DNA from 3 places in the Streptomyces sp. RLB3-17 genome. Region 3 is predicted to be linked to each of the others. Evidence: riboswitches for the same ligand, from Rfam matches in the RefSeq annotation. Region 3 holds a riboswitch; each other region holds the start of a gene.
What was found. Region 3 has a riboswitch for S-adenosylmethionine ahead of FNV62_RS16670 (aminotransferase class V-fold PLP-dependent enzyme). Riboswitches for the same ligand answer to the same signal wherever they lie in the genome.
Positions count from the first base shown of each region.

Region 1: it holds a riboswitch for S-adenosylmethionine, as region 3 does, so the genes downstream of both, FNV62_RS58140 (putative leader peptide) here and FNV62_RS16670 (aminotransferase class V-fold PLP-dependent enzyme) in region 3, are expected to answer to the same signal.
Region 2: it holds a riboswitch for S-adenosylmethionine, as region 3 does, so the genes downstream of both, thrC (threonine synthase) here and FNV62_RS16670 (aminotransferase class V-fold PLP-dependent enzyme) in region 3, are expected to answer to the same signal.

Region 1 is NZ_CP041610.2:9,353,437-9,363,341, forward strand. Features, by position in the region: gene FNV62_RS41965 (MFS transporter) at 1-65, opposite strand, end outside; gene FNV62_RS41970 (DUF3291 domain-containing protein) at 137-580, opposite strand; gene FNV62_RS41975 (MerR family transcriptional regulator) at 747-1,373, shown strand; gene FNV62_RS41980 (RNA-guided endonuclease InsQ/TnpB family protein) at 1,707-2,897, shown strand; gene FNV62_RS41985 (hypothetical protein) at 2,880-3,320, opposite strand; partial or broken gene FNV62_RS41990 (dioxygenase) at 3,627-4,510, shown strand; gene FNV62_RS41995 (maleylpyruvate isomerase family mycothiol-dependent enzyme) at 4,566-5,360, shown strand; gene FNV62_RS42000 (MarR family winged helix-turn-helix transcriptional regulator) at 5,385-5,930, opposite strand; gene FNV62_RS42005 (YceI family protein) at 6,087-6,602, shown strand; gene FNV62_RS42010 (glutathione S-transferase C-terminal domain-containing protein) at 6,668-7,357, opposite strand; gene FNV62_RS58140 (putative leader peptide) at 7,561-7,641, opposite strand; SAM riboswitch class IV at 7,672-7,817, opposite strand; gene FNV62_RS42015 (amino acid ABC transporter permease) at 8,286-9,251, shown strand; gene FNV62_RS42020 (amino acid ABC transporter ATP-binding protein) at 9,248-9,905, shown strand, end outside.
Region 2 is NZ_CP041610.2:5,366,657-5,376,561, reverse strand. Features, by position in the region: gene FNV62_RS24370 (ABC transporter substrate-binding protein) at 1-270, shown strand, start outside; gene FNV62_RS24365 (DUF3263 domain-containing protein) at 305-532, shown strand; gene otsB (trehalose-phosphatase) at 596-1,471, shown strand; gene FNV62_RS24355 (alpha,alpha-trehalose-phosphate synthase (UDP-forming)) at 1,554-2,942, opposite strand; gene FNV62_RS24350 (glucosyl-3-phosphoglycerate synthase) at 3,068-4,012, opposite strand; SAM riboswitch class I at 4,192-4,338, shown strand; gene thrC (threonine synthase) at 4,356-5,684, shown strand; gene FNV62_RS24340 (MoaD/ThiS family protein) at 5,808-6,083, shown strand; gene FNV62_RS24335 (cold-shock protein) at 6,544-6,750, shown strand; gene groL (chaperonin GroEL) at 7,095-8,717, shown strand; gene FNV62_RS24325 (NADH:flavin oxidoreductase) at 8,908-9,905, shown strand, end outside.
Region 3 is NZ_CP041610.2:3,594,623-3,604,527, reverse strand. Features, by position in the region: gene ctaD (cytochrome c oxidase subunit I) at 1-267, shown strand, start outside; gene FNV62_RS16710 (cytochrome c oxidase subunit 4) at 264-662, shown strand; gene FNV62_RS16705 (L,D-transpeptidase) at 813-2,075, shown strand; gene FNV62_RS16700 (response regulator transcription factor) at 2,141-2,542, opposite strand; gene FNV62_RS16695 (heme-copper oxidase subunit III) at 2,736-3,356, shown strand; gene FNV62_RS16690 (c-type cytochrome) at 3,449-4,258, shown strand; gene FNV62_RS16685 (ubiquinol-cytochrome c reductase iron-sulfur subunit) at 4,255-5,319, shown strand; gene FNV62_RS16680 (cytochrome b) at 5,316-6,956, shown strand; gene trpD (anthranilate phosphoribosyltransferase) at 7,112-8,176, shown strand; SAM riboswitch class IV at 8,373-8,489, shown strand; gene FNV62_RS16670 (aminotransferase class V-fold PLP-dependent enzyme) at 8,683-9,905, shown strand, end outside.

The DNA of each region.
Region 1 (9,905 bases), 5.8 Mb from region 3:
CGTCGCCCGCGCGCCGGGTCGACCGAAGGGTCGTCCAGGGCCGGGCTTCGCTCGGACAGCGTCATGACGGTATGTCTCCTTGGGCGATGAAGAGTTGGTCCGGGAGAGGGGCGGGAAGGGGCGCGGCGGGAGAGTGTCAGGCGGGGCCGGGTCCGGTGCCGGAAGGTCCGCGCTCGCCGGTGGCGTCGGCGCGCTCCTGCTCGGCGAGCCGTCGCCGGGCGTCCGCCCAGCCGAGGGGGAGTTCCGAGGCCGGAATCTCCCAGAACGTGAAGACCGAGCCGCTCGTCGTGGACCGCAGCCCGGTCATGATCGAGCGGTGCGGTTCGGTCTTCGCGTAGGTGTAGAGGGCCCGCTTGTCCTCCCAGGCCGACAGCGTCCAGAAGGTGCGCTTGAGCGGCTGGGCGACGAGCGTGGCGCCGTACGCGCCGGCCGCGCCCTTCACCTGCTTCCACGCGGCCAGGGACCGCAGGAAGAAGCGCGGGACGTCACGGAAGGAACGGACCTCGAAGCGTGAGGCCATGACGAACGCCCGGGAGTCCGGTGCGGGCACGTTGACGGTGGTCCAGGGGAGCGTGGGCATGGTGGCGCCTTCTTCCACAGAGGCAGGACGACGGGAGAGGCAGGACGACGGACGGAGGGCCCAGGGAAGCGCTCGACGGACGGAGATCCGGGGAGCGCTCATTGGATACCCCTGCTATCCATGTTAGACAGTAGAGATATCCAATGACCAGAGCGGAGCCGACCCAATGCGTATGTCCGAGCTGAGCCGCCTCAGTGGCGTCTCCGTCACGACGATCAAGTACTACCTCCGCGAGGGGCTGCTCCCGGCGGGCCGGCAACTGTCGGCGACCCAGGCCGAGTACGACGGGAACCATCTGCGCAGGCTGCGCCTGATCCGCGCGCTGACCGGCGGCCGGGGGCTGTCCGTGAGCACCGCCCGGGAGGTCCTGGGGGCCCTGGCGGAGCACACCGGCGACACCCATCGCCTGCTCGGTCTCACCCTCGGTTCGATCGGGCCCGTCGAGGATTCCGCGGAGGACTCCGCTGATCGGGCCGAAGTCGACTCGCTCGTAGGGGAGTTGGGCTGGGATGTCCACAAGTCGGCGCCCGCGCGGGCGACTCTGGCCGAGACCCTGGGCTCGCTGCGCGGCCTGGGCGTGCCGCTCGACCAGGGCGCGCTCGTGCCCTACGCCCGGCTGGCCGAACGCACCGCGGCGCTCGACCTCGACCAGCTCGACGGAATCGACGACCCGCTGGAACTGGCCGAGCGCGCGCTGCTGCTCACGGTCCTGCTCGAACCCGCGCTGATGGCGCTGCGCCGCATGGCCCAGGAGAACGAGTCGGCGCGGCGTCACGGGGGCGGTCACCGATGATCGGACGGTTGCCGTTGAACGGCCGGCCGCCATTGGACGGACCGTGTGGTTCGGGTGGCGCCGACCGAGGGGCGCCGATCAGGCGGTGGTCGCGATCAGCGCGGGTCTTCCGGGAGGCAGTTGGGCAGGGCGTTCAGGCCGTCGTGGTCGAGCACGGAGACGCCCTGGGTCACGGTCATCTGATCCCTCCGTGGATACTCCGACCTTCAGGGTGGAGAGGAAACGGACTCCTGCGGAGCAGGGCAGGGAAAGACGATTCGCCGCCAGGGCGGATCGTCGTTCGCGGCCAACTACCCGCAGATAGTCACAAGTCGATGCGATAGTTTGTGAGCTGTGACCACTCACGTGAAGCGGGCGTATCGGTACCGCTTCTATCCGACGGATGCGCAGGCAGCCGAGCTGTCGCGCACGTTCGGGTGCGTGCGGAAGGTCTACAACATGGCGCTCGCCGCCCGCACCGAGGCGTGGACGCGTCAGGAGCGGGTCAACTACCACCAGACATGGGCGATGCTGACGGCGTGGAAGAAGACCGAGGAGCTGGCCTACCTGAACGAGGTGTCCTCGGTCCCTCTCCAGCAGGCTCTGCGGCATTTGCAGACGGCGTTCACCCATTTCTTCGGCAAGCGGGCGAAGTACCCGCGTTTCAAGTCGCGGAAGAAGTCCAGGAAGTCCGCCGAGTACACCACCAGCGCGTTCCGTTTCCGGGACGGTGAGCTGCGGCTCGCGAAGATGAGCGAGCCTTTGCGCATAGAGTGGTCCAGGCCGCTCCCCGAGGGTGTGAACCCGTCCACGGTGACCGTGTCCCAGGATGCGGCGGGGCGCTGGTTCGTCTCCCTGCTGTGCGACGACCCCGGCGTCAAGCCGCTCCCCGAGAACGGGAACGCGGTCGGCATCGACGCCGGGCTGGACCATCTTCTGACCCTCTCGACCGGGGAGAAGATCGCCAACCCCCGGCACGAGCGCCGGGACCGTGCCGCTCTGGCCAGGGAGCAGCGTCGTCTGGCGAAGAAGGAGAAGGGCTCGGCGAACCGGGCCAGGGCCCGGCTGAAGGTCGCGAAGATCCACGCGCGGATCGCTGACCGGCGCCGCGACACGCTGCACAAGATCACCACTCGGCTCGTTCGTGAAAACCAAACGATCGTGATCGAGGACCTGACCGTGCGCAACATGGTCAAAAACCACCGGCTCGCCCGCGCCATCAGCGACGCGGCTTGGAGCGAGTTCCGGAGCATGCTGGAATACAAAGCCCAGTGGTACGGGCGCGAGGTGATCGCCGTGGACCGGTGGTTCCCCTCCTCCAAGCTGTGCTCCGCCTGCGGCACCCTGCAGGACAGGATGCCGCTGAACGTCCGCACCTGGACGTGCGACTGCGGCATGACCCACGACCGCGACGTGAACGCGGCGCACAACCTTCTGGCCGCCGGGCTGGCGGTGACAGTCTGTGGAGCTGGCGTAAGACCTCAACGGAGTACTCCGGACAGGCAGTCGGCAACGAAGCAGAAACCCTCACGGCGCGAGCCGTAAGAATCCCCCTCCTTCAGGAGGGGGAGAAGTCAACACGGCCAGCAGATGCACGGCCCCCGGGAGGTCCGCGTCGGCGGCGCGGGTCAGGGTCTCCGTGTCGCCCGCTGCCCAGGCCCGGACCGCCTGCCCGAAGGCGAACTCGTAGTGCGGGGGAGCCGCCGTGGCCGCATGTTCGGCGGCCCGGCCCACGTCACGGGCCGCGGGCTGGGCGGTCAGGGTGAGGCGCAGGGTGACGTCCATGACGGCACAGAGATAGGTGTACGTGTCGTCGAGGGCGGACTCGTCCAGGGTGTCCAGGGCCGAGGCGACGGTCCGCGCGTCCTCGTCGGCGTACCCGCGCAGCAGGAGCAACGCGGTGTGCCGGGCGGGGTGGGGGCCGGTGATCCGGTCGTGGGGCGAGGGAACGGAGGGAGGGTGCGACACGCGGTGGACTCCTTCGGCGGGCAGCCCGAACTCCGGACGGTCCACCGCTGAGCTGCACCAGACCGTGGACTCCGGCCGACCCTAGTGAAGCCCGTCGGCCACCGCGTCCAACCGGCGTCCGATCCCGCATACGGAGATCGGACCACGTCCGATCGCGTACGGCGCCCTTCTTCGGACCTCCGGCGTCACCGTCCGCGGCCGTTTGGTTGACGTCTCAAGTGGGATGACCTAGGGTCAAAGTTGAATGTTCAAGTTAATAGCCCTCGACCCGCAAGCCGGAGCGCCCTCACCCACGTAAGGACCGGCATGAATTCCCTCCTTGACCCCGAGGTGCCCGCCGGAGCGTACGACCGGTTCCTGATCGACGCGCTGCCGCGAGCCCGGTCCCAGCGTGCGTGGACGCCCGAGGACGGACCGCTTCCCGCGCTGTACCTGAGCCACGGCGCGCCCCCGCTGTTCGACGACGGACCATGGCTGCGGGAACTGTTCGAGTGGGCCCAGTCCCTGCCGAAGCCCAAGAGCGTCCTGATCGTCTCCGCACACTGGGAGGCGGCACCGCTGTGCCTGTCCGCCCCGGCGGCGCACACCCCGCTCGTCTACGACTTCGGCGGCTTCCACCCGCGCTATTACACGATGACGTACGACACCCCCGACGCGAACTCCCTCGCGCACCGCGTGGCCGGGGCCATGCCGGACGGCGAGTCGCTGTACCAGCACCCCTCCCGCGGCCTCGACCACGGAGCCTGGGTGCCGCTGATGGCCATGTACCCCTTGGGTGACATCCCGGTGCTCCAGCTCAGCCTGCCCACCCACGACCCCGGCCGGCTCCTCGAACTCGGCGCCCGGCTCGGCCCGTTGCGGGAGGAGGGCGTCCTCGTGATCGGCTCGGGGTTCATGACGCACGGGCTGCCCCACCTCACCCGCGAGATGCTGACGAAGGGCGAAGTGCCGCGCTGGTCCTCGGACTTCGACACCTGGGTCGCCGACGCGCTCGCCCGCGGCGACGTCGACGAACTCGCGGCCTTCCGGACCAGCGCGCCAGGAATGCCGTACCCCATCCGACGGTCGACCACTACATCCCGCTGTTCGTCACGCTGGGCGCCGCCCCGAGGGCCGACCGGGCGGTGCGCACCACCGTCGAGGGTTTCATGATGGGCTTCTCCAAGCGGTCCTTCCAGACCGCGGTGTGAACCATTGAACCCTCCGTACCGACACAAACCGCCTTCACCCCAACGGAGTTGAGACATGAACGACCGTGCCGACCAGACCATCGACGCCCTGCGCGGCGGACACGACTACCTGACCGCCGTGGTGCACGGGCTCGCCACCGCCGACCTCACCCGGCCGTCCGGGGCGTCGGAGTGGGACGTGTCCCAGGTCCTCAGCCACCTGGGCAGCGGCGCGGAGATCGGCCTCGCCTCTCTGGAGGGTGCGCTGAACGGCACCGGGCCCAAGGACGGCGACTTCAACAAGTCGGTGTGGTCGCGCTGGGACGCGATGTCCCCGGTCGAGCGCGCCGAGGGCTTTGTGACCGCCAACGAGGCGCTGGTGCGCGGGTACGAGGCTCTCGACCCGCGGGCCCGTGCCGAACTCCGGGTCGACCTCGGCTTCCTGCCCGCGCCCGTGGACGTCGCGACGGTGGCGGGTCTGCGGCTCGGCGAGTTCACCCACCACACCTGGGACGTGGAGGTGGCCTTCGACCGTACGGCGGTTCTGGCGCCCGCCGCGGTCGAGCCGCTCCTCGACCAGTCCGGACTGCTCATCGGCTTCCTCGGAAAGGTCGAGGCCCTCGGCGGGCGGCAGGTTCGCCTCGCTGTCCACACCACCGCTCCCCGGCGCGCGTTCGGGCTCGACCTGGTCGACGCGGTCGCGCTCACCGACGAGCCGGCCGAGCCCGACGCCGTCCTGAGCGCACCGGCCGAGTGGTGGCTGCGGCTCGTCACCGGCCGCCATGCCGCCGCCCACACCCCGGCCGAGGTGACCCTCAAGGGTGACACCCTCACCCTGGACGACCTGCGACGCGTCTTCCCCGGGTTCTGATCCGCCGGTCCATCCCCTGAGGGGTTACTTCCCCGGCCCCTCGGGGGCCGTATCGCCCCCCTCGACCTCCCTGGAGTCCGCACCGGGATGCGGCGAGGGTGGCAACAGGTCGTGCAGTGCCTCGTACCGCTGCGCGCAGGCCGTCTGTGCGATGGCCTGCGAGACGGCGTCGGCCAGCGGGCCCGTGGACTCGCGCAGCAGCCGACGCGCCTTGTCCGTGAGGACCACCTCGATACCGCGCCGGTCGCCGCACGCCGAGCGCCGTGTGATCAGTCCCGCGTGTTGCAGACACGCCACCTGATAGGTCAGCCGCGTCTTGGGGCGCCCCAGCAGTTCCGCGATCTGGGTCATCCGCAGGCCGGAACCGGGCTGGTCGGCCAGCAGGCAGAGCACCAGGAACTCGTCGTGCGAGACGTCGAGGGTGTCCTTGACGCGGGAGCGCAGTTGCTGCTCGATCGCCCCGGCCGCCGCCAGGAGACGCATCCAGGCCCGCAGCGGGGCGGGCAGCAGCTCACCGTCGCCCGACGGCTCGCGTTCGGGCAGGTCAGCGGGGGCGGAAGGGTCGGCCATAGTGTCACAGTCTACCGGTTGTCCAAATTTGAAGAACCGGCTAGCGTGGAGTCATCCAAATTTGGATGACCGCATTGTCCCCACAGTCCCCGTGTGCCGCGCGCCCCGTGTGTCGCGCACCCCTGCGCACTGCCTGTAACCGTCTGGAGAACTCTCATGACCGTCGCCGTCGAAACCGGCCTGTGGCAGCTCGACCCCGCCCGTACCAGCGTCGCCATCAAGCACAAGACGATGTGGGGCATGGTCACCGTGAAGGGCACCTTCAGCGGAGTCGCCGGAGAGGGCGAGGTCCAGCCCGACGGGACCGCCCGCGGCACCATCACCCTGGATGTCGCGTCCCTGGACACGAAGAACGCCAAGCGGGACAAGCACCTCCGCTCCGCCGACCTCTTCGACGCCGACCGCCACCCCACGATCACCTTCGCCGTCCGTGACGCCGTCCTCGGTCAGGACGACACCGTGGAGATCAACGGGCAGCTGACCGTGCGCGGCATCAGCCGGCCGCAGCCCGTCACGGGTCGGGTGACCGGGGCGAGCGCCGACACCGTCACGCTCACCGCGGAGTTCACCGTGGACCGCGACCAGTTCGACATGGGCTGGAACCAGATGGGCATGATCCGCGGCCTGACGACCGTCACCGGCACGCTCGTCTTCTCCCGCGCCAAGGGCTGAGCCGACCCGGCGCCGGGGCCCGGGCCCTACGGCCCTACCGGCCCCGGCGACCTTGGCGTACGCGCTCAGCGCACCTTGCCGTGGAAGGCCGGGTGGGCGTCGAGCCGACGTACGTAGTCGCGGAGCCGGCCGTACGGCGAGAGGGACTCCGTCGGGCCGAGTCGGGTCAGGGCCACCCAGAGGTCGACGTCCGCGGCCGTCAGCTCGTCGCCCAACGCGTGGACGTGCGAGGCGAGTTGCCGGTCCAGTGACTGGAGTGCCGTCGTGCGCGCGAGCGGCGGCGCGGTGGGGGTGACGTCCCGGTCGAGGAGTTCGCGCAAGGCGTCGATGTCCGCGGTGAGGGCCGGTGGGTTCAGCCGGGGGAGGCGGGCGTCGCCCTGGCAGACCGGCAGTCCGGCGAGGTCACGCAGGATGTCCGGCGTGTGGTTGCTGACGATCCGTCCGCTCCAACGGTCGCACAGCGCGGGCGCGGTGAGCGGACCGTCGTAGTGGTGCCAGGTGGCCTCGTACGCGCCGCGCAGTGCGGCGAACGCGTCGGGTGTCTCGGCGGGAAGCGTCAGCAGCGTGGTGGCGACCGAGTCGTGGAGTCCGAGCAGCTCCAGGGTGACCGAGATGCGCAGCGAACGCGGACAGCCCTCGGCGAGGTACAGCTGATAACGGTGCGGCGCCGGGTAGAAACCGCCGGCCAGGCCGACGCCGATGCGGCTGCGGATGCGGTGGGGGCGAGGGGCGGCGAGCGACACTGTCTTGGGCATGACTCTCCAGGGAACGTCGAAGCCCCCGCGGCCCGTTGGGCGGCGGTGGCGGAACGGAGTGACTGCGCTGACGTACGGGCCGGTCCGGATCGTGGGACGTGCCCGACCGGACGGACCGTGTGGACCAGTACGCGCGGGACGGACCGCAGGGACCAGTACGCGCTGGACGGACCGCGTGGACCAGGACGGACGGACCGCCTGGACTAGTACGCGCTGGAGACCCGCTGCAGATCGATGTGCAGGCGCCTGGTCAGACCGTTCGTGCTCCTCCTGGCCATTCCCATCGCTCCCGTGTCCGGGGCTCGCGAGAGGCGAGACCACGCTTGCCCCGCCGCACCGGCGGGACCCGGTCGTCACCCGGGGCACCCCGTCGCGGTGGAAGGGTTGCCTGTCAGCGGGCCGGGGCCGATAACCGCGTCGAACGGGAGAACCCGCACGACGGGCGCTGACAATCGTGACCGTCCCCGTCAGTCTCGGTGCGGTCCGCGGAGCCGTCAAGAAGGCATATGCGCGGTCTCACCACGTGGTCATTCCGGCCGGTGCGCGTTGACATTCGTTTGGGGCCATGCCTAACTTACGCCGCATCGGACCGGATCGATCCCGGTGCGTTCGAGGCCCAACGGGGCGGAATGGTGACGGTGAACGCGATGTACGCAGCTGACGGGACGACCGCTTCGCGGCGCCACGGCTGCTCCGCCGCCGCGCTGTGTTGTAGCTCCCGCGGCGCCCGCTGTCTCTGTCAGGGCTGACCGCTTCCGCCTTTCGCGGCGTTGAACGTCCGCACGGCTCGACCTCCTTCGCCCGCCGTCCTGTCGGCGTGCTGTCGGTGAGCCTCTCCTCCCTCCGTACTCCCTGACATCCGTCTGTCCCCGCGCGCACCGCCGTCGTACGGGCCGCGGCGGTGTGTCCGCATTCGTTGGAGCCCTCCATGAGTGAATCCCTGGGCTCCGCCGTGCCGTTGAGCACGACGGAGCCCCGCCCGGCCGCGGCACAGCGCGTGCTGCCCCTGCGCCACCCCGGCCGCTGGATCGCCTCGGCGATCGTGCTCGTCGTGGTCGCCCAGATCGTCCACGGGCTGGCGACCAACCCCTTCTTCCAGTGGGACCGGTTCCAGTACTGGTTCCTGCGTCCCACGATCCTCGACGGCCTGCTCATCACCCTCGAAGTGACGCTCTACAGCGCCGTGTTGGGCCTGCTCGGCGGCATCCTGCTCGCCCTGGCCCGACTCTCCGAAAGCCCTGTGCTGCGCGCGGTGAGCTGGGTCTACATCTGGCTGTTCCGCTCGGTGCCGCTCATCGTCGTCCTGCTCTTCCTCTACAACTTCAGCGCGCTCTACAAGACGCTGAGCCTCGGCGTCCCCTTCGGCCCCGCGTTCCTCACCTTCGACGAGTCCCGGCTTGCCACCGACTTGGTCGTCGCGGTCGTCGGACTGAGCCTCAACGAGGCGGCGTACGCGGCGGAGGTGGTCCGCGGCGGCATCCTCTCCGTCGACCAGGGCCAGCACGAGGCGGCCTCCGCACTCGGTCTGCCCAAGGGCTACCAGTTCACGAGGATCGTCTTCCCGCAGGCACTGCGCTCCATCACCCCGAACTACGTCAACCAGCTGATCGGCCTGATCAAGGGCACCTCGCTGGTCTTCTACGTCTCGCTGCTCGACCTCTTTGGCTCGGTGCAGAGCATGGGCTCCACCTACCCCGGCGACATCGTGCCGTTGCTGCTGGTCGCCACCGCCTGGTACCTGATCCTCACGAGCGTCGTGTCCGTCGTCCAGTTCTATGTCGAGCGGTACTACTCGCGGGGCGCGCTGCGTTCCCTCCCGCCGACCCCGTTGCAGAAGGTCCGCACCGGTCTGCGTGACCTGCGGGCCCGGGCCCGTAAGGAGGCGGCGATATGACCGGCGAGACGCTCGCGATCCGACCGGCCGCCGTCGAGGTGCGCGATGTGCACAAGTGGTATGGCGCCCAACGCGTGTTGAACGGAGTGGAGTTGACCGTGCGGCCCGGAGAGGTCACCGTGATCCTCGGCCCGTCCGGCTCCGGCAAGTCCACCCTCCTCAGGGTGATCAACCACCTGGAGAAGCCCGAGATCGGCCATGTCAGCCTGAACGGCGAGCTGATCGGCGTACGCCGACACGGCGAGCGCAGCGAGACGGGGGTCCCCCCGGCCGAAGGCCGGGGGAGGCTCAAGGAGCTGACCGAGCGGGCGATCCTGGCCCAGCGCGGCCGGATCGGGTTCGTCTTCCAGAACTTCAACCTGTTCCCGCATCTGACGGTGCTGGACAACGTGGCGGCCGCGCCGGTGGCGACCCGACGGCTGAAGCGGCCCGAGGCCAGGGAACTCGCGCGCACCCTCCTCGACCGCGTGGGTCTGGCCGACAAGGCCGACGCCTATCCACGGCAGTTGTCGGGCGGCCAGCAGCAGCGGGTCGCCATCGCCCGCGCCCTCGCGCTGCGGCCCGGAGTCATCCTCTTCGACGAGCCGACCTCCGCCCTCGACCCCGAGCTGGTCGGCGAGGTACTCGCCGTCATCAAGGACCTGGCCACCAGCG
Region 2 (9,905 bases), 1.8 Mb from region 3:
GTGCTCGCCTTCTCGCACGAGTACGACCTGCTGCCGGTCACGACGTCCGCGTCCGAGGCGATGGCGGCGGACAGCGGCAACGCGGACCTCACCCCGTTCCTGGACGAGCTCCCCTCCTCCCAGCTCTATCCGGTCGGCAAGACGTCCTGGGCCGCCGTCAGCGCCGACATCAAGAAGCAGATCGGCAAGGCGGTCTCCCCGGACGGCAGCCCGGCCGGGACCCTCGCCTCGCTCCAGCAGAGGGCGACCACGATGGACTCCGCGGGGTAGCTCCGCTGTCGGTGGTGGGCGCTACGGTGCGGTCATGGACGAACTGAGCGGGAGGGAGCGGGGGATCCTCGCCATGGAGCGCCGTTCCTTCGCGGGGCCCGGCGCGAAGGAACGAGCGATACGCGAGCGACTCGGCCTCGCCCCCGTCCGCTACTACCAACTCCTCAACGCCCTCCTCGACGACCCCCGCGCCCTCGCCCACGACCCGATCACGGTGAACCGCCTCCGCCGCATCCGGGACAGCCGCCGCGCGGAACGCTGACACCGCCTGGTGTGACTCGGTGAGCCGTGGGTGCGCCCGGGGGTGCGCGGATAGGGTCGGGGCATGGGCAGCCACTCGGAAATCCCGGAATCCCCGGACGTCACGGAACCCTTGCCGACACCCGTGACCCCCGCCGGACGCGACGGTCTCGACGCCATCCTCACCCGGCCCGACCGGGCCGTCATCGCGCTCGACTTCGACGGAACACTCGCCCCCATCGTCGCCGACCCGGAGCAGGCCCGCGCCCACCCCGACGCGGTCCCCGCCCTCGCGGCCCTCGCCCCGAAGGTCGCCTCCGTCGCCGTCGTCACCGGCCGCCCGGCCGGCGTGGCGGTCCGCCACGGCGGCTTCGCGGGTGTCCCGGGCCTCGACCACCTCGTCGTCCTCGGCCACTACGGCGCCGAACGCTGGGACGCCCGCACCGGCACCGTCAACGCCCCCGCCCCGCACCCCGGCGTCGCCGCCGTCCGCGCCGAGCTGCCCGGGGTCCTCGACGGGGTCGGCGCCTGGCACGGCACCTGGATCGAGGAGAAGGGCCGCGCGGTCGCGGTCCACACCCGCCGCGCGGAGGACCCCCTGGCCGCGTTCGAGGCACTGCGCGAACCCCTCGCCGACCTCGCCACCCGCCACGGCCTGATCGTCGAACCCGGTCGGATGGTCCTCGAACTCCGTCCTCCGGGCATGGACAAGGGCGTCGCCCTCCTGGAGTACGTCCGCGAGGTCCACGCCGAAGCCGTCATGTACGCCGGCGACGACCTGGGCGACCTCCCCGCCTTCGCCGCCGTCGACAAACTGCGCTCGGACGGCGTCCCGGGCCTGCTGGTGTGCAGCGGCAGCGCGGAAGTCACCGAACTGGCCGAACGGGCAGATCTTGTGGTCGACGGCCCGGCGGGAGTCGTACGCCTGCTGATGGCATTGGCGAGTCGCCTGGACCGTTGATCGCCGGCGACTACAGCGCCCCGTCAGGGGCGCGGGGAACTGCGCGACCAGCCACAACGCGCCCGCAGCCGACCGATACCCCTTACCCCTCCAACTCCCGCAACTGCTCAAGAAACCACTGCGCCGGAGGCAACGCGGTCCCGGCGGCAGCCAACCGCTTCGTACGTTCCGCCCGTTCCCCCACCGGCATGGTCAGCGCCGCGTCCAGCGCCCGCGCGGTGCCGACCACGTCGTAGGGGTTCACCACCACCGCGTCCTCGCCCAGCTCCTCGTACGCTCCCGCCTCCCGGGAGAGCACCAGCACGCACCCCTCGTCGGAGACGACCGGCACCTCCTTGGCGACGAGGTTCATGCCGTCGCGGATGGGGTTGACGAGGGCGACGTCGGCGAGCCGGTACGCGGCCAGGGAGCGGGCGAAGTCGTCCTTGACGTGGAGGACGACCGGGGTCCAGCCCGGTGTCCCGTACTGGGAGTTGATCTCGGTCGCCACCCGCTGGACCTCGGCCGTGTAGTCGCGGTAGACGGCCAGGTCCTGGCGGGAGGGGTAGGCGAAGGCCACGTGGACGACGCGCTCGCGCCACTCCGGGTGGTCCTCCAGCAGCTGCCGGTACGCCAGCAGGCCCCGCACGATGTTCTTCGACAGCTCGGTCCGGTCGACCCGCACGATCGTCCTGCGGCCCTCGCCGATCTGCTCGCGCAGCGCGGCCATGCGGTCCGCGACGTCCGCCTCGTGCGAGCGCCTGCGCAGGAAGTCCGCGTCCGCGCCGAGCCCGTGCACGCCGATCCGGGTGTCGCCGAGCCCGCCGACGAGCGCGTCGCAGCAGGCGGTGAACGCGTCCGCCCAGCGCTGGGTGAGGAAGCCGAGCCGGTCCGCGCCGAGCATGCCGCGCAGCACCTGTTCGGCGATGTCGTCGGGCAGCATCCGGAAGTAGTCGACCGGCGCCCAGGGGGTGTGCGAGAAGTGGCCGATCCGCAGGTCGGGACGGCGCTCGCGGAGCATCCCGGGGACGAGGGTCAGGTGGTAGTCCTGGACGATCACCACCGCGCCCCGCGCCGCCTCCGCGGCCAGTGCTTCGGCGAACGCGCGGTTGTACGCCTCGTACGACGCCCACTGGCGCCGGAACTCCGCGTCGAAGACCGGCTCCAGCGGGGTCTGGTACAGCATGTGGTGGACGAACCACAGCACGGAGTTCGCGATGCCGTTGTAGGCGTCCGCGTGCACGTCGGCGTCGATGTCCAGCATCCGTACGCCGTCCTCGGCGATCCCGCGCCGGACCGCCTCGCGGTCGCCGTCGCCGAGCGCCGAGCACACCCACAGGGCCCCCGCGTCCGGCCCGATCGCGGAGAGGCCCGAGACCAGCCCGCCGCCACCGCGCCTGGCGCGCAGCGAGCCGTCCTCCTGGACCTCGTAGGTGACCGGGCCGCGGTTGGAGGCGACGAGGATGTTGTGGGCGCCTTGCGTTGAAGCCATGCCTCGAAACTTAGCCCCGCATGGAAACGCTCAAACGTTCCCGTTGGCCATATGAGGGGTCGTATGTGATCTTCCGGCCGATGGGGGCTGAGCCGCAGTTCCCCGCGCCCCTTGCGGGGGCGCCGCTACGCCGCCCTTCGTTTCTGGTACTCGGAGATTTCGACCATCGGCGGACGTTCCTCCGTGTCCACCGAGTACGTGCGCGGCTCGAAACCGTCCCCGCCCCGTTCGAACTGGGTGAGGGCCGGGCGGATCAGGTGGCCGCGGGCCAGCCGGAGCTGGGCCGTGCGGTAGATCGCGGCGGACATCCGGCCCAGCGCCTGCCCGTCCTGGTGGCGGTGCTTGCGCACGCCCACGTCGACCTGGGCGAGCGCGTCCAGGCCCACCAGGTGCAGGGCGTCGACCAGCATGCCCAGCTCGACCCCGTACCCGACGGGGAAGGGGAGCTGTTCGAGCAGCGAGCGGCGGGCCGCGTACTCCCCGCCGAGCGGCTGCACGAAGCCGGCCAGCTGCGGCCAGTGCATGTTGAGGAGGGGGCGGGCCATGAGTTCGGTGACCCGGCCGCCCTGCCCCGCCGTACCGCCGAGCGGACGGTCGTACATCGCCTTGACGAGGTCCACGCCGGGCTCGGTGAGCAGCGGCCCCACGATCCCGGAGACGAAGTCCGAGGAGAACTCCTTCAGGTCCGCGTCGATGAAACAGACGATGTCCCCGCTCGTCACGAGGAGGGAACGCCACAGCACCTCGCCCTTGCCGGGCACGGTCGGGATGCGCGGCAGGATCTCGTCCCGGTGCACCACGCGCGCGCCCGCCGCGGCGGCCACCTGCGAGGTGCGGTCGGTCGAGCCCGAGTCGACGACGACGATCTCGTCGACGAGGGGCACCTGCTGCATCAGGTCGTGGCGGATGATGGCGACGATCTCGCCGACCGTCTCCTCCTCGTTCAGCGCGGGCAGGACGACGCTCACCGAGGAGCCCGTGGCCCGTTTGGCGGACATGAGTCTGTGGAGCGGGCGATCGGTCACGGACCAGGAGCGATTGCTCAGCCAGCGCTCAGTTTCCTTCAGCACAGTCTGCGGCTCCTCACTGTCTGATCACCCGCTGTCTCACGGTGTGATCCATCTCGCGGTTCGGACGACTATCTCAACTGTCCTGGCCTTCGGTTACAGTCTTGAACAACGCGGATGACCATCGCATGTCGTAGATCATTTGCGGACCACCGCACCACCCGCACGACACAACCGAATACCGCTCATCCAGAGGGGCAGAGGGATACGGCCCGATGAAGCCCCGGCAACCCTCCAGCTGGTCCTGTCACGTTGATGTGGCGAGGCTCCCGGCTAGGGAAGGTGCCAAATCCGTCTCACGGCGAAGTGCGTCGTGAGGAAGATGAGGAGAAAGGGCCTCGCCTCCATGGCTGCGCAGACTGTTGCAAGTTCGACCGTTGCAAGCACCACGAACCCTGTCGCGGGCGACACCACCACCGTAGTCGGTGTGGATCTCGGACCCGCCGCCGCGCTTTCCTGCCGCGAGTGCGGGCACCGCGTGCCGCTCGGCCCGGTCTTCGCCTGCGAGGAGTGTTTCGGCCCGCTGGAGATCGCGTACGACTTCTCGGCCTACGAGACCGAAGAGCTCCGGGCACGCATCGAAGCCGGCCCCGCGAACATCTGGCGCTACGCGCCGCTCCTGCCCGTCCCGGCCGACGTCGCCGACAAGCCGAACATCAACCCCGGCTGGACCAAGCTCGTCAAGGCCGACAACCTCGCCCGCGAGCTGGGCGTCGAGGCCGGCAAGCTCTTCGTCAAGGACGACTCCGGCAACCCGACGCACTCCTTCAAGGACCGCGTCGTCGCCCAGGCCATCGAGGCCGCCCGCGCGTTCGACTTCACGACCCTTTCCTGCTCCTCCACCGGCAACCTCGCCGGCGCCGTGGGCGCCGCCGCCGCCCGTGCCGGCTTCCGCTCCTGCGTGTTCATCCCGCACGACCTGGAGCAGGGCAAGGTCGTCATGGCCGCGATCTACGGCGGCGAGCTCGTCGGCATCGAGGGCAACTACGACGACGTGAACCGCTTCTGCTCCGAGCTGATCGGCGACCCGGCGGGCGAGGGCTGGGGCTTCGTCAACGTCAACCTGCGGCCGTACTACGCGGAGGGCTCCAAGACCCTCGCGTACGAGATCTGCGAGCAGCTGGGGTGGAAGCTCCCCGACCAGCTGGTGATCCCCATCGCCTCCGGCTCCCAGCTCACGAAGATCGACAAGGGTCTTCAGGAGCTGATCAAGCTCGGACTGGTCGAGGACAAGCCGTACAAGATCTTCGGTGCCCAGGCCGAGGGCTGCTCGCCGGTGTCCGTCGCCTACAAGGCGGGCCACGACGTCGTACGGCCCCAGAAGCCGAACACCATCGCCAAGTCGCTCGCCATCGGCAACCCGGCCGACGGGCCGTACGTGCTGGACATCGCGCGGCGCACGGGTGGGGCCGTGGAGGACGTGAACGACGAGCAGGTCGTCGACGCGATCAAGTTGCTCGCCCGTACTGAGGGGATCTTCGCGGAGACCGCCGGTGGTGTGACGGTGGGCGTGACGAAGAAGCTGATCGAGAACGGGCTGCTGGACCCGACGCTGACCACCGTCGTCCTGAACACCGGCGATGGTCTGAAGACGCTGGATGCGGTGGCCGGTACGGGGTTGACGGCGACCATTCGTCCCAACCTGGACTCTTTCCGAGAGGCCGGGCTCGCTTAGGGCCTGGCTCGGAGGGTTGTTTCTCCGCTGCGGGCCGGTGCGGGCCGGTCGCGCAGTTCCCCGCGCCCCTACGGGGCGCTCCCCAGCCGTAGGCCAAGAATCCGACCGGGAGGTCTCACCGATATGAGCGTCAACGTCCGCATCCCCACCATCCTGCGCACCTACACCGGTGGTCGGGCCGAGGTGACGGCCGAGGGTGGGACCCTCGGTGAGGTCATCGCGGATCTGGAGAAGAACCACACGGGTATCGCCGCGCGCGTCCTGGACGACCAGGGCAAGCTGCGCCGGTTCGTCAACGTCTACGTGAACGACGACGACGTCCGTTTCGAGCAGGGTCTGGAGACGGCGACGCCGGACGGCGCGGGCGTCTCGATCATCCCCGCCGTCGCCGGCGGCTGACCGCCTCGCGAGCCGTTACCCAGGGTGAGATAGTTACCCTTGGTAATGCCAATTACCGAGAGTTCATCGAATTGCCCCCTCCGTGAGAGAAGCGGAGGGGGCAATTCTGCATGGTTGAGCGCGGTACAGTTGGGGAACCCGCTCCACTTTGCATGCCGGGCGCATATGAGTTCGCGCCCGAAGTCCGGCAAGAAGTAGCCAAAGTGTCCCGTGCTTTTGAGCCTTATATGGCTTTTATGGGGCCCGACTTGCCCTGAATCTTCGCAAATTCTCCCTATATTTCCGATCAGTCGTGCCCGGAATTCTCGTCCGATTGACCTGTTGCAGACGGCAGTTGGACAGATACATTCAGCCGCGGTCGACGCGTTCCGGCGCACACCCCCAACCGTTGGGGGGTGAGGTCTGACCCGGGTCCGCGAAGTGCGGTCCTGTGCAAGGGCCAGTAATAGGGGAGTTAGGCATGGCTCAGGGCACCGTCAAGTGGTTCAACGCGGAGAAGGGGTACGGCTTCATCGCGGTCGACGGTGGTGCGGATGTTTTCGTCCACTACAGCGCGATTCAGATGGACGGCTACCGCACCCTGGAAGAGGGTCAGCGGGTCGATTTCGAGATCTCGCAGGGCCAGAAAGGGCCGCAGGCGGACATGGTCCGACTCGCGACCAGCTGAAGCACGCGCCGACTGACTGTTCGACGTGACGAGGGGCTCGTATCCCATGGGGTACGAGCCCCTCGGTCTGTCCGCGCACAGTCGTGGGCCCGCTCGCGCACCGGCGCGACGCGCGGGTTGCGCGCCCCTTCTCACCTGCGGATCAAGGGAAGGCGCTTGCACTCGGCAGGGGCGAGTGCTAATCATTGGCGTTAGCACTCTGAAGGTGAGAGTGATAACGAAGGACCGGGTCGGTGAGGCCCGCAGGCCAGGTGGTGCAAGGAACCACGGGGCAGGCAGGCCGTCCGTCGCGGGCGCCAGCGCGGTCCGGAGCAATCCACCCCAGTCCGGGAGGACCACTTCACATGGCCAAGATCATCGCGTTCGACGAGGAGGCACGGCGCGGTCTCGAGCGCGGGATGAACCAGCTCGCCGACGCCGTCAAGGTCACCCTTGGCCCCAAGGGCCGCAACGTCGTCCTCGAGAAGAAGTGGGGCGCCCCCACGATCACCAACGATGGTGTTTCCATCGCCAAGGAGATCGAGCTCGAGGACCCGTACGAGAAGATCGGCGCCGAGCTGGTCAAGGAAGTCGCCAAGAAGACGGACGACGTCGCCGGTGACGGTACGACCACGGCGACCGTTCTCGCCCAGGCGCTCGTCCGCGAGGGCCTGCGCAACGTAGCCGCCGGCGCCAACCCGATGGCTCTCAAGCGTGGTATCGAGAAGGCCGTCGAGGCCGTCTCCGGTGCCCTCCTTGAGCAGGCCAAGGATGTCGAGACCAAGGAGCAGATCGCTTCCACGGCCTCCATCTCCGCCGCCGACACCCAGATCGGCGAGCTCATCGCCGAGGCGATGGACAAGGTCGGCAAGGAAGGCGTCATCACCGTCGAGGAGTCCCAGACCTTCGGTCTGGAGCTTGAGCTCACCGAGGGTATGCGCTTCGACAAGGGCTACATCTCGGCGTACTTCGCCACCGACATGGAGCGTATGGAGGCCGTCCTCGACGACCCGTACATCCTGATCGCCAACTCGAAGATCAGCAACGTCAAGGACCTGCTGCCGCTCCTCGAGAAGGTCATGCAGTCCGGCAAGCCGCTGCTGATCATCGCCGAGGACGTCGAGGGCGAGGCCCTGTCGACCCTGGTCGTCAACAAGATCCGTGGCACCTTCAAGTCCGTCGCCGTCAAGGCTCCGGGCTTCGGTGACCGCCGCAAGGCCATGCTCGGCGACATCGCCATCCTCACGGGCGGCGAGGTCATCTCCGAGGAGGTCGGCCTCAAGCTGGAGAACGCGGGTCTGGACCTGCTGGGCCGTGCCCGCAAGGTCGTCATCACCAAGGACGAGACCACGATCGTGGACGGCTCCGGCTCCGCCGACCAGGTCCAGGGCCGGGTCAACCAGATCCGTGCCGAGATCGAGAACTCCGACTCGGACTACGACCGCGAGAAGCTCCAGGAGCGCCTGGCGAAGCTGGCCGGCGGCGTGGCCGTCATCAAGGCCGGTGCCGCCACCGAGGTCGAGCTCAAGGAGCGCAAGCACCGCATCGAGGACGCCGTTCGCAACGCGAAGGCGGCCGTCGAGGAGGGCATCGTCGCCGGTGGTGGCGTGGCCCTCATCCAGGCCTCCTCGGTCTTCGAGAAGCTCGAGCTCTCGGGTGACGAGGCGACCGGCGCCAACGCCGTGCGGCTCGCCCTGGAGGCCCCGCTCAAGCAGATCGCCGTCAACGGTGGTCTCGAGGGTGGCGTCATCGTCGAGAAGGTGCGCAACCTGCCCGTCGGCCACGGCCTGAACGCCGCGACCGGTGAGTACGTCGACATGATCGCCGAAGGCATCATCGACCCGGCGAAGGTGACGCGCTCTGCCCTGCAGAACGCCGCTTCCATCGCCGCGCTGTTCCTGACCACCGAGGCCGTCATCGCCGACAAGCCGGAGAAGGCCTCCGCGGCCGCTCCGGGCGGCATGCCGGGCGGTGACATGGACTTCTGATCCTTCCGAGGATCGGTTTTCCTGCCGAGGGCGGTACTCCCTGGAAACAGGGGGTACCGCCCTCGGGCGTGTCCGGGGTCACAGGGCGGGATGCCGGGCGGCCGGAATGACATGAACGGCCGGAGAGTTGTGGTTGACGCACCATCGATGCATACGCACATACCATCCGGTACCCGAGGAGCCCCCACACGTGTCTACGACTGCCCCCGCCTCCCGCGCGGCCGAGATCCTCTCCCGCCCTGTCTCGCTGAACGGCCTGACCGTCCCGAACCGGATCGCGATGGCACCGATGACCCGGCAGTTCTCCCCGGGCGGCGTCCCCGGTGAGGACGTGGCCGGGTACTACGCCCGCCGCGCCGCCGCGGGCGTGGGCCTCATCGTCACCGAGGGCACGTACGTCGGCCACGACTCGGCGGGCGAGAGCGACCGCGTCCCGCGCTTCCACGGCGCGGAGCAGCTCGCGGGCTGGACGAAGGTCGCCGACGCGGTGCACGCGGCGGGCGGCACGATCGTTCCGCAGCTGTGGCACATCGGCATGGTGCGCAAGGCGGGGAAGCCGCCGTACGCCGACGCCCCCGCGGTCGGCCCCTCCGGCATCCGTCTCGACGGCACCGAGGGCACCGGCAAGGCCATGACCCAGACCGACCTGGACGAGGTCATCGCGGCGTTCGCCGAGGCCGCCGCCACCGCCGAGCGCATCGGCTTCGACGGCGTCGAACTGCACGGCGCGCACGGCTATCTGCTCGACCAGTTCCTGTGGGCGGGCACCAACAGGCGTACGGACGCCTACGGCGGTGACCCCGTCGCCCGTACGAAGTTCGCGGCGGAGATCGTCGCCGCGGTCCGTGACTCGGTCTCGGCCGACTTCCCCGTCCTCTTCCGCTACTCGCAGTGGAAGTCGGACAACTACGACGCCCGGCTCGCCGAGACCCCGGAGGAGCTGGAGGCCATCCTGACCCCGCTCGCCGCCGCCGGCGTCGACGCCTTCCACGCCTCCACCCGCCGCTACTGGCTCCCCGAGTTCGACGGCTCCGACCTGAACCTCGCGGGCTGGACCAAGAAGCTCACGGGCAAGCCCACCATCACCGTCGGCTCGGTCGGCCTCGACGGCGACTTCATCAAGGCCTTCATGGGCGAGAGCTCCAAGGTGGCCTCCCTCGACAACCTCCTCGACCGCCTGGAGCGCGA
Region 3 (9,905 bases):
TCGATCCTGCCGTTCTTCTACAACGTGTGGAAGACCGCCAAGTACGGCAAGAAGGTCGAGGTCGACGACCCGTGGGGCTACGGCCGCTCGCTGGAGTGGGCCACGTCCTGCCCGCCGCCGCGCCACAACTTCCTCACGTTGCCGCGGATCCGTTCCGAATCCCCGGCCTTCGACCTGCACCACCCGGAGATCGCCGCTCTCGACCAGCTCGAGAACGCCGGTCACGGTGAGAAGGCCCTCGCTGGTGGCAAGGAGGCCGGCAAGTGAAGGTCCAAGGCAAGATGTTCCTCTGGCTGGCTGCCTTCATCCTCGTCATCGCGATCGTCTATGGCGTGTGGTCGAAGGAGCCGGCCGGCACCACGGCGCTCTTCCTGGCCTTCGGCCTGAGCGTGATGATCGGCTACTACCTGGCCTTCACGGCCCGGCGGGTCGACCAGCTGGCGCAGGACAACGACGAGGCCGATGTCGCGGACGAGGCCGGCGAGGTGGGCTTCTTCAGCCCGCACAGCTGGCAGCCGCTCGCGCTCGGTGTCGGCGGTGCGATCGCCTTCATGGCCGTCGTCTTCGGCTGGTGGCTGCTGTACTTCGGGTTCCCGCTCATCCTGATCGGCCTGTGGGGCTGGGTCTTCGAGTACTACCACGGTGAGAACCGCACCCAGTAGCACGCACGCGGTCCCGTAGCGATCGCTGGACACCCCGGAAGCCCGGACTCTCCTGAGGGAGAGTCCGGGCTTCCTCTTTTGCCGCACGTCACATCCCCCACACGGCTCACTCGCCGCGCCATGGTTGACGGGTGTTCATAGCTTGAGTCCATGAATCACGCACCGCGAATCCGCACGGTCGTCAGCCGCACCACGCTGGTGGTCGCCCTCGGCGCGGCCGCCGCTGCCTGCGGCGGAAGCGGCCACCCGCTCTCCGCCAGGCCGTACGACGCGGCGGGTCAGCTCTCCTTCACCGACGTGGTCGGCGACAGCCGCAAGGTCGACCCGGACAAGCCCCTGGAAATCACCTCCAAGGGCGACGACGAGCGCATCACCGATGTGACGGCCTTCGACGCGTCGGGGCGCTATGTGGCGGGCGAACTCGCCGCCGACGGCTCCCGATGGCACAGCACCTCACCACTGGCCGCGGGCGCCCACTACACGGTGCACGTGAGCACGGAGGACGAGGACGGCGCCCCCGGCCGCCAGATCGTCGACTTCGAGACCACCGCGCCCACCACGAACAAGCCCCTGGGCGTGACCCTGGGGCCCGCCTCGGGGGAGTACGGCGTCGGTCAGCCCATCACCGCCGAACTCAGTGCCCCGGTCAAGGACAAGGCCGCTCGCGCGATCGTCGAAGGAGCCCTGAAGGTCGACTCCGTGCCCGCCGTGGAGGGCGCCTGGCACTGGGTGGACGACAAGACGCTGCACTACCGCCCCAAGGAGTACTGGCCCATCCACGCCACCATCCAGGCCCACAGCAACCTGAAGGGCATCAAGGTCGCCGACCGACTCTGGGGCGGCGACGCGAAGCCCCTGACGCTCACCACCGGGGACCGCTTCGTCGCCGTCACGGACGCCGCCGCGCACTCCATGACGATCTACAAGAACGACCAGGTGATCAACCAGATCCCCGTCACCACCGGCAAGCCGGGCTACGAGACCCGCAACGGCGTCAAGGTCGTACTGAGCAAGGAGCCCTACGTACGCATGCGCGGTACCACCGTCGGTATCGCCGAGGGCAGCGCGGACTCCTACGACCTGCCCGTCTACTGGGCGACCCGGGTCACCTGGAGCGGCGAGTACGTGCACGCCGCGCCCTGGTCGGTGGGGGAGCAGGGGTCCGCCAACGTCAGCCACGGCTGCACCGGGATGAGCACCAGCAACGCGGAGTGGTTCTTCAAGAACGTCCGACCGGGCGACATCGTGAAGGTCCAGAACTCCAACGGCGACGCGATGACCCCGTTCAACAACGGCTTCGGCGACTGGAACGTCGCCTGGAAGGACTGGCGCAACGGCAGCGCCCTGACGGCGGGCACCCCGGAGGGCCCGAAGCTGACGGACCGGGCCCGCCTACGTCCCGAGTCCGTGTGACCCAGACCCTGGCCACCGCGCCCCGAAAGAGGCGCGGGGCTGTCTCCTTCCGCCGCTCCGTGCTCTCAGGCGCCCAGAAGTGCCTTGCGGCGGAGCAGCGAGGCCAACGCGGAGGCGAACTCGACCGGGTCCACCGGAAGGGTCACCGCCGCGTCCGCACGGCTCCACGTGGCCAGCCAGGCGTCCTGAGGACGCCCGATGAGCACCAGCACGGGCGGGCAGTTGAAGATCTCGTCCTTGATCTGCCGGCAGACGCCCATGCCGCCCATCGGAACCGCCTCGCCGTCCAGCACACAGACGTCGATCCCGCCCTTGTCCAGCTCCGTCAGGACGGCGGCGGGCGTGGCGCACTCGACGAACTCGACCTGGGGGACGTCGGGGGCCGGTCTGCGGCCGGTCGCCAGCCGCACCTGCCCCCGGGTGTTGGAGTCGTCGCTGTAGACCAGCACCGTGGCGGTCGGCTGCATTGTTCCTCCACGCATCTAAGAAGCACGGCATTGCTCGGGAACTCCTGGTACCGATGGCGCGGATGCTACCCCCTCGAACACCTCGTCAACACCGGTTCGGACAGGGCTTCGATGGGCCATACGGGCTGGACACACCCCATCAACACCCCGAACGGCACCCCCGGGCGTGAGGGCGGGATAAGCGACCGACATAATGTCGGTCGTGGCGACAGCAACGACAGTAGAAACCGGGCACGCGCACCCGTCGGTCAATCGGCCGAACCTCACCAGCGTCGGAACCATCATCTGGCTGAGTTCCGAGCTGATGTTCTTCGCGGCCCTCTTCGCGATGTACTTCACCCTGCGATCGGTGACCGGACCGGATCACTGGAAGGAGATGGCGAGCCATCTCAACTTCCCGTTCTCGGCCTCGAACACCACGATCCTGGTGCTCTCCTCCCTGACCTGCCAGCTCGGCGTGTTCGCCGCCGAGCGCGGGGACGTGAAGAAGCTCCGGATGTGGTTCACCGTCACGTTCGTGATGGGTGCGATCTTCATCGGCGGTCAGATCTTCGAGTACACCGAGCTGGTCAAGAAGGACGGGCTCTCGCTCTCCTCCGACCCGTACGGCTCGGTGTTCTACCTGACCACCGGTTTCCACGGCATGCACGTGACGGGTGGACTCATCGCCTTCCTGTTTGTCCTCGGTCGCACCTACGCGGCCAAGAGGTTCACTCACGAGCAGGCAACCGCAGCCATCGTCGTGTCCTACTACTGGCACTTCGTCGATGTCGTCTGGATCGGCCTCTTCGCCACGATCTACATGATCAAGTAACCGGGCGTCGTCCGCGGCGAACCGATCGCACGCGACGAACCGATCCATTTCCAGAAGCATCGACGCAGAAGATCCTGACACCGGGGTAATCCGTGAAAAAGCTCTCCGCACGACGACGCCATCCGCTGGCGGCGGTCGTCGTCCTACTCCTCGCGCTGGCGGCCACCGGGGGGCTGTACGCCGCGTTCGCACCCGCGAGCAAGGCGCAGGCCGATACGACCGCCCAGTCCCTTGCCATCGACGAGGGCAAGAAGCTCTACTCCGTGGGCTGCGCCAGCTGCCACGGAACCGGCGGTCAGGGGTCCTCCGACGGGCCGAGCCTGGTGGGTGTCGGCGCCGCGGCGGTCGACTTCCAGGTCGGCACCGGCCGTATGCCGGCCCAGCAGCCGGGTGCTCAGATCCCGCGCAAGAAGGTCATCTACTCGCAGGCCGAGATCGACCAGCTCGCGGCGTACATCGCCTCGCTCGGCGCCGGTCCCACGATTCCGACGAAGAGCCAGGTCAGCCCCGAGGGCGCGGACATCGCCAAGGGCGGCGAGCTCTTCCGTACGAACTGCGCGCAGTGCCACAACTTCACCGGCAAGGGCGGCGCGCTGACGCACGGCAAGTACGCGCCGAGCCTTGAGGGTGTCGACCCCAAGCACATCTACGAGGCCATGCAGACCGGCCCGCAGAACATGCCGTCCTTCCCCGACACCACGCTGTCGGAGAAGAACAAGAAGGACATCATCGCGTACCTCAACGCGGTCAACGGTGACGACACCGAGAGCCCCGGCGGTCTGGAGCTGGGCGGCCTCGGGCCGGTCAGTGAAGGCCTCTTCGGCTGGATCTTCGGTCTTGGCGCCCTGGTCGCCGTCGCCGTCTGGGTCGCCGCTCGGACCGCAAAGGCCAAGAAGTCATGAGTAGCCAAGACATTCCAGAAGAGAACCTGCCCGCTGAGCAGGTCGACGAGCACGGTCACGGCGCGGTAGCCCTCGCGGACGAGACCAACCCGTTCGCGGACCCGGGCCTGCCGCCCCACGAGCACCGCATCCAGGACATCGACGAGCGGGCCGCCAAGCGGTCCGAGCGCGTCGTCGCCATGCTGTTCACGTTGTCGATGCTGGCCACCGTCGGCTTCATCGCCTCGTACGTGGCGATCCCGAGGGACAAGTCGATCTTCGTCTTCCCGCTCGGGCACATCAGCGCGCTGAACTTCGCGCTGGGGATGACCCTCGGTGTGGCGCTGTTCGCGATCGGAGCGGGCGCGGTCCACTGGGCCCGCACCCTGATGTCCGACGTGGAGATCGCCGACCAGCGTCACCCGATCGAGGCGGAGCCCGAGGTCAAGGCCAAGGTCCTGGCCGACTTCAAGCAGGGCGCCAAGGAGTCCGCGCTCGGCCGCCGCAAGCTGATCCGCAACACGATGTTCGGCGCGCTGGCCCTGTTCCCGCTCTCCGGCGTCATGCTGCTGCGCGACCTGGGTCCGCTGCCCGGCACCAAGCTGCGCCACACGCTCTGGTCCAAGGGCAAGCTGCTCGTCAACATGAACACGAACGAGCCGCTGCGCGCCTCCGACGTCGCCGTCGGCTCGCTCACCTTCGCCAAGCCCGAGGGCCTGGAGGAGCACGACGAGGACTTCCAGCTCCAGATCGCCAAGGCGGCCCTGATGATCGTCCGGCTCCAGCCGGAGAACATCAAGGACAAGCGCGAGCTCGCCTGGTCGCACGAGGGCATCGTGGCGTACTCGAAGATCTGCACCCACGTCGGTTGCCCGATCTCCCTGTACGAGCAGCAGACGCACCACGTGCTCTGCCCCTGCCACCAGTCCACCTTCGACCTCTCCGACGGTGCCCGAGTGATCTTCGGCCCGGCCGGTCACGCCCTGCCGCAGCTGCGCATCGGTGTGAACGAACAGGGCTACCTCGAAGCGCTCGGCGACTTCGAAGAGCCCGTCGGTCCTGCCTTCTGGGAGCGCGGATGAGCACTACCACCACCTCCGACTCGCGCCCCTCGCGCGAGAAGGCCCCGGCCGGCGAGAAAGTCGCCGACTGGGCCGATGGACGGCTCGGGATCTACTCCCTGGCCAAGTCCAACATGCGCAAGATCTTCCCCGACCACTGGTCGTTCATGTTGGGTGAGATCTGCCTCTACAGCTTCATCATCATCATCCTCACGGGTGTGTACCTGACGCTGTTCTTCCACCCGTCGATGAACGAGGTCACGTACCACGGCAGCTACGTCCCCCTCCAGGGACAGCTGATGTCCGAGGCGTTCAACTCGACCATGCACATCTCCTTCGAGGTGCGCGGTGGTCTGCTGGTCCGGCAGATCCACCACTGGGCGGCGCTGATCTTCCTCGCCGGCATGTTCGTGCACATGATGCGTGTGTTCTTCACGGGTGCGTTCCGCAAGCCGCGTGAGGTCAACTGGCTGTTCGGCTTCCTGCTGTTCGTCCTGGGCATGTTCACCGGCTTCACCGGTTACTCGCTCCCGGACGACCTGCTCTCCGGCACCGGTGTCCGCTTCATGGAGGGCGCGGTCCTGTCCGTGCCGGTCGTCGGCACGTACCTGGCGTTCTTCCTCTTCGGCGGGCAGTTCCCGGGCGGCGACTTCGTCGCGCGGTTCTACTCGGTCCACATCCTGCTGCTGCCGGGCATCATGCTCGGCCTGGTGGTCGGCCACCTGATCCTGGTCTTCTACCACAAGCACACGCAGTTCGCGGGCCCCGGAAAGACGAACAACAACGTCGTCGGCATGCCGCTGCTGCCGGTCTACATGGCCAAGGCCGGAGGCTTCTTCTTCCTGGTCTTCGGTGTCATCGCGGCCATCGCGGCGATCGCCTCGATCAACCCGATCTGGTCCATGGGCCCCTACCGTCCGGACATGGTGTCCACGGGCGCCCAGCCCGACTGGTACATGGGCTTCTCCGAGGGCCTGATCCGTGTCATGCCGGGCTGGGAGATCAACGTCTGGGGTCACACGCTCGTGCTGGGCGTGTTCATCCCGCTCGTGATCTTCCCGCTGGTCCTGGTCGCGATCGCGGTCTACCCGTTCATCGAGTCCTGGGTCACCGGCGACAAGCGCGAGCACCACATCCTGGACCGCCCGCGCAACGTCCCGACCCGGACCGCGTTCGGCGCCGCCTGGATCAGCTGGTACTTCGTCCTGCTCGTCGGCGGCGGCAACGACATCTGGGCCACGCACTTCCACCTGTCGATCAACTCGATCACCTGGTTCGTGCGCATCGGCTTCTTCGTCGTGCCGGTCATCGTGTTCGTCATCACCAAGCGGGTCTGCCTCGGCCTCCAGCGCCGCGACAAGGACAAGGTGCTGCATGGCCGCGAGTCGGGCATCATCAAGCGCCTGCCGCACGGTGAGTTCATCGAGGTGCACGAGCCGCTCAGCCAGGACGCCCTGCACACGCTCACCGCGCACGAGCAGTACCAGCCCGCCGTGATCGGCGCGACGGTCGACGAGAACGGTGTCGAGCGCAAGGTGAAGGGCTCGGAGAGGCTGCGCTCCAAGCTCAGCGAGGGCTTCTACGGGGAGGACAGCCAGATCCCGAAGCCCACGGTCGAGGAGTACAAGGAGATCACGAGCGGCCACGGCCACCACTGATCCTCCGACCGGTTGACCGGTCTTCACTGATCGCCACGGCGAGAGCCTCCGTCCATTGCCTGGACGGGGGCTCTTTGCCGTCTCCGGGCCTGGATAGGGTGTTCCCATCTACACAAGGCGTCCCTTTGGCGGGACGACGGACCCAGGAGCGGCTTATGAGCGCTGTGAACCCCGCTGGAGGCGACACCGCGGCGGGCCGTTCCTGGCCCGTGGTGCTGAACGGCCTGCTCGAGGGCCGCGACCAGAGCGCGGACGACACGGCCTGGGCGATGGACCGGATCATGAGCGGCGAGGCGACGGACGCGCAGATCGCCGGGTTCGCGGTGGCGCTGCGGGCCAAGGGCGAGACGGTCGAGGAGATCTCCGGTCTCGTCCGGACGATGTACGAGCACGCCAATGTGATCGAGGTGCCGGGGGACACCGTCGACATCGTCGGTACGGGCGGTGACGGCGCGAAGACGGTGAACATCTCCACGATGTCGTCGATCGTCGTCGCCGGGACCGGCGCCAAAGTCGTCAAGCACGGCAACCGGGCCGCGTCCTCCGCGTCCGGTGCCTCGGACGTCCTGGAGAAGCTCGGCGTCAATCTGGACCTGACGACGAAGCGGGTGGCCGAGGTCGCGGAGGAGGCCGGGATCACCTTCTGCTTCGCGGTGAAGTTCCACCCGGCGCTGCGTCATGTCGCGGCGGCGCGGGGGCAGTTGGGGATCCGGACCACGTTCAACGTGCTGGGTCCGCTGACGAACCCGGCGCGGGTGAAGGCACAGGCCGTCGGAGTCGCGGACCTGCGCATGGCGCCGATCGTGGCGGGCGTGTTCGCCGAGCGCGGCAACTCCTCGCTCGTCTTCCGCGGCGACGACGGCCTGGACGAGCTGACCACCACCGCGACGTCCCGGGTCTGGATCGTCCGCGACGGCAAGGTCACCGAGGAGCGGTTCGACCCGCGTGACGTCGGCCTCGAACTCGTCCCCGTGGAGGCCCTGCGCGGCGCCGACGCGTCCTACAACGCGGACGTCGCCCGTCGCCTGCTCAACGGCGAGACGGGGCCCGTACGGGACGCCGTGCTGCTGAACTCCGCGGCGGCCCTCGTCGCCCTGTCCCCGACCGACGCACCGCTCGCGGACCAGCTCCGCGCCGGGATGGCGAAGGCGGCGGAGGCTATCGACTCTGGGGCGGCGAAGCGGACGCTGGAACGCTGGGTGGCTGCGAGCCAGTCGTAGCTCGGTTGTTCGTCTGCGGGCCGGTGGGGGTTGTTCGCGCAGTTCCCCGCGCCCCTTCAGGGGGCGCGGGGAACTGCGCGATCTTTTGGGGGTCCGGGGGCGGAGCCCCCGGGTAGTGGCGCTGCCTCCCACTCGGCGTCCCGGTATGCGGACGCCGGGTTGCGGGTGGAAGATCTTGTGGCAGGATGCCGTATCAGGTCATGAGCGACAGCCATCAGGCCCCGGCCGGCTGTCCGGCAACCCTCCGTCCGTGGCGGGGTGCCCCGGGTGAAGACCAGGCCGTAGGCAGCGAGGTCTGCGGCAAGCGCGGACCCCTCGAGAATCCCAGGGGTCCTGGTCGTTCGAGGGAGCCTTCTGTGAGCAAGCGAATGCGATAGGGCGTAGAGCCCCGCCTCCGCACACCCCTTTTGCCTTTCCTCCCTGCGCCGAGCCGTGCAGCCGCACACCCGTACCCCCGTGCACCCGGCCCGCGCAGCGATTCCGCCTGCCTCTCACAGGAGCTCGCCATGTCTGTCTCCACCACTGCCGCCGACCAGGCCGTTTGTGCCCCTCTGCCCGTTCTGGGGCGAGATGTCACCGTCCCGCTCGTGACCGGCGGTGAGGTCACCTACGCCGCGCTCGACTACGCCGCCAGCGCCCCCGCCCTCCAGCGGGTGTGGGACGACGTCGCCGCGTACGCCCCGTACTACGGCAGCGTGCACCGCGGCGCCGGGTACCTCTCCCAGCTGTCCACCGACCTCTTCGAGAACGCCCGCAGGACCGTCGCGGAGTTCCTCGACTGCCGGGGCGACGACCAGGTCGTCTTCACCCGCTCCACGACCGACTCCCTCAACCTGCTCGCCGCCACCCTCCCGGCCGGCTGCCAGGTGTTCGTCTTCGAGACGGAACACCACGCCTCGCTGCTGCCGTGGAAGGACGCCCAGGTCACCTACCTCAACGCGCCCCGTACCCCGCGGGAGGCCGTCGCGGCCCTGGAGCGGGCCCTCGCCGCCCGCGACCCCCACGGGCCGGCCCTCGTCTGCGTCACCGGCGCCTCGAACGTCACCGGCGAGCTGTGGCCCGTGCGCGAGCTGGCCGCCGCCGCGCACGCGCACGGTGCCCGGATCGTCCTGGACGCCGCCCAGCTCGCCCCGCACCACCCGGTGTCCGTGCGGGACCTCGACGTCGACTGGGTCGCCTTCTCCGGGCACAAGCTGTACGCGCCGTTCGGCTCCGGCGTGCTCGCGGGCCGCGCCGACTGGCTGCGCGAGGCCGAGCCGTATCTCGCGGGCGGCGGCGCCAGCCGCAAGGTCACGCGGCGGGTGGACGGCGGCGTGGACGTGGAGTGGCACGAGAGCGCGGCCCGGCACGAGGCCGGTTCGCCGAACGTGATCGGCGCCTACTCCATCGCCTCCGCCTGCAAGGCGCTGACCGAGGCCGGTTTCGACACGCTCGTCGCCCGCGAGGAGCAGCTGATCGGGGCCGTCCGCGCCGGTCTGGCCGAGGTGCCCGAGGTCCGCGTCCTGTCGCTCTTCGGCGACGACGCCCCGCGCGTCGGCGTCCTCTCGTTCGTCGTCGAGGGCTGGAACAGCTCGCACTTCGCGGCCGCGCTGTCCGCCGAGTACGGGATCGGGGTGCGCGACGGTCTCTTCTGCGCCCACCCGCTGGTGCGGACGCTGCTCGGCAGCGATCCGCAGACGCAGGGGGAGTGCGGGGCGCCCGAGGCGGCGCCCGGGGAGAAGTCCCTCAA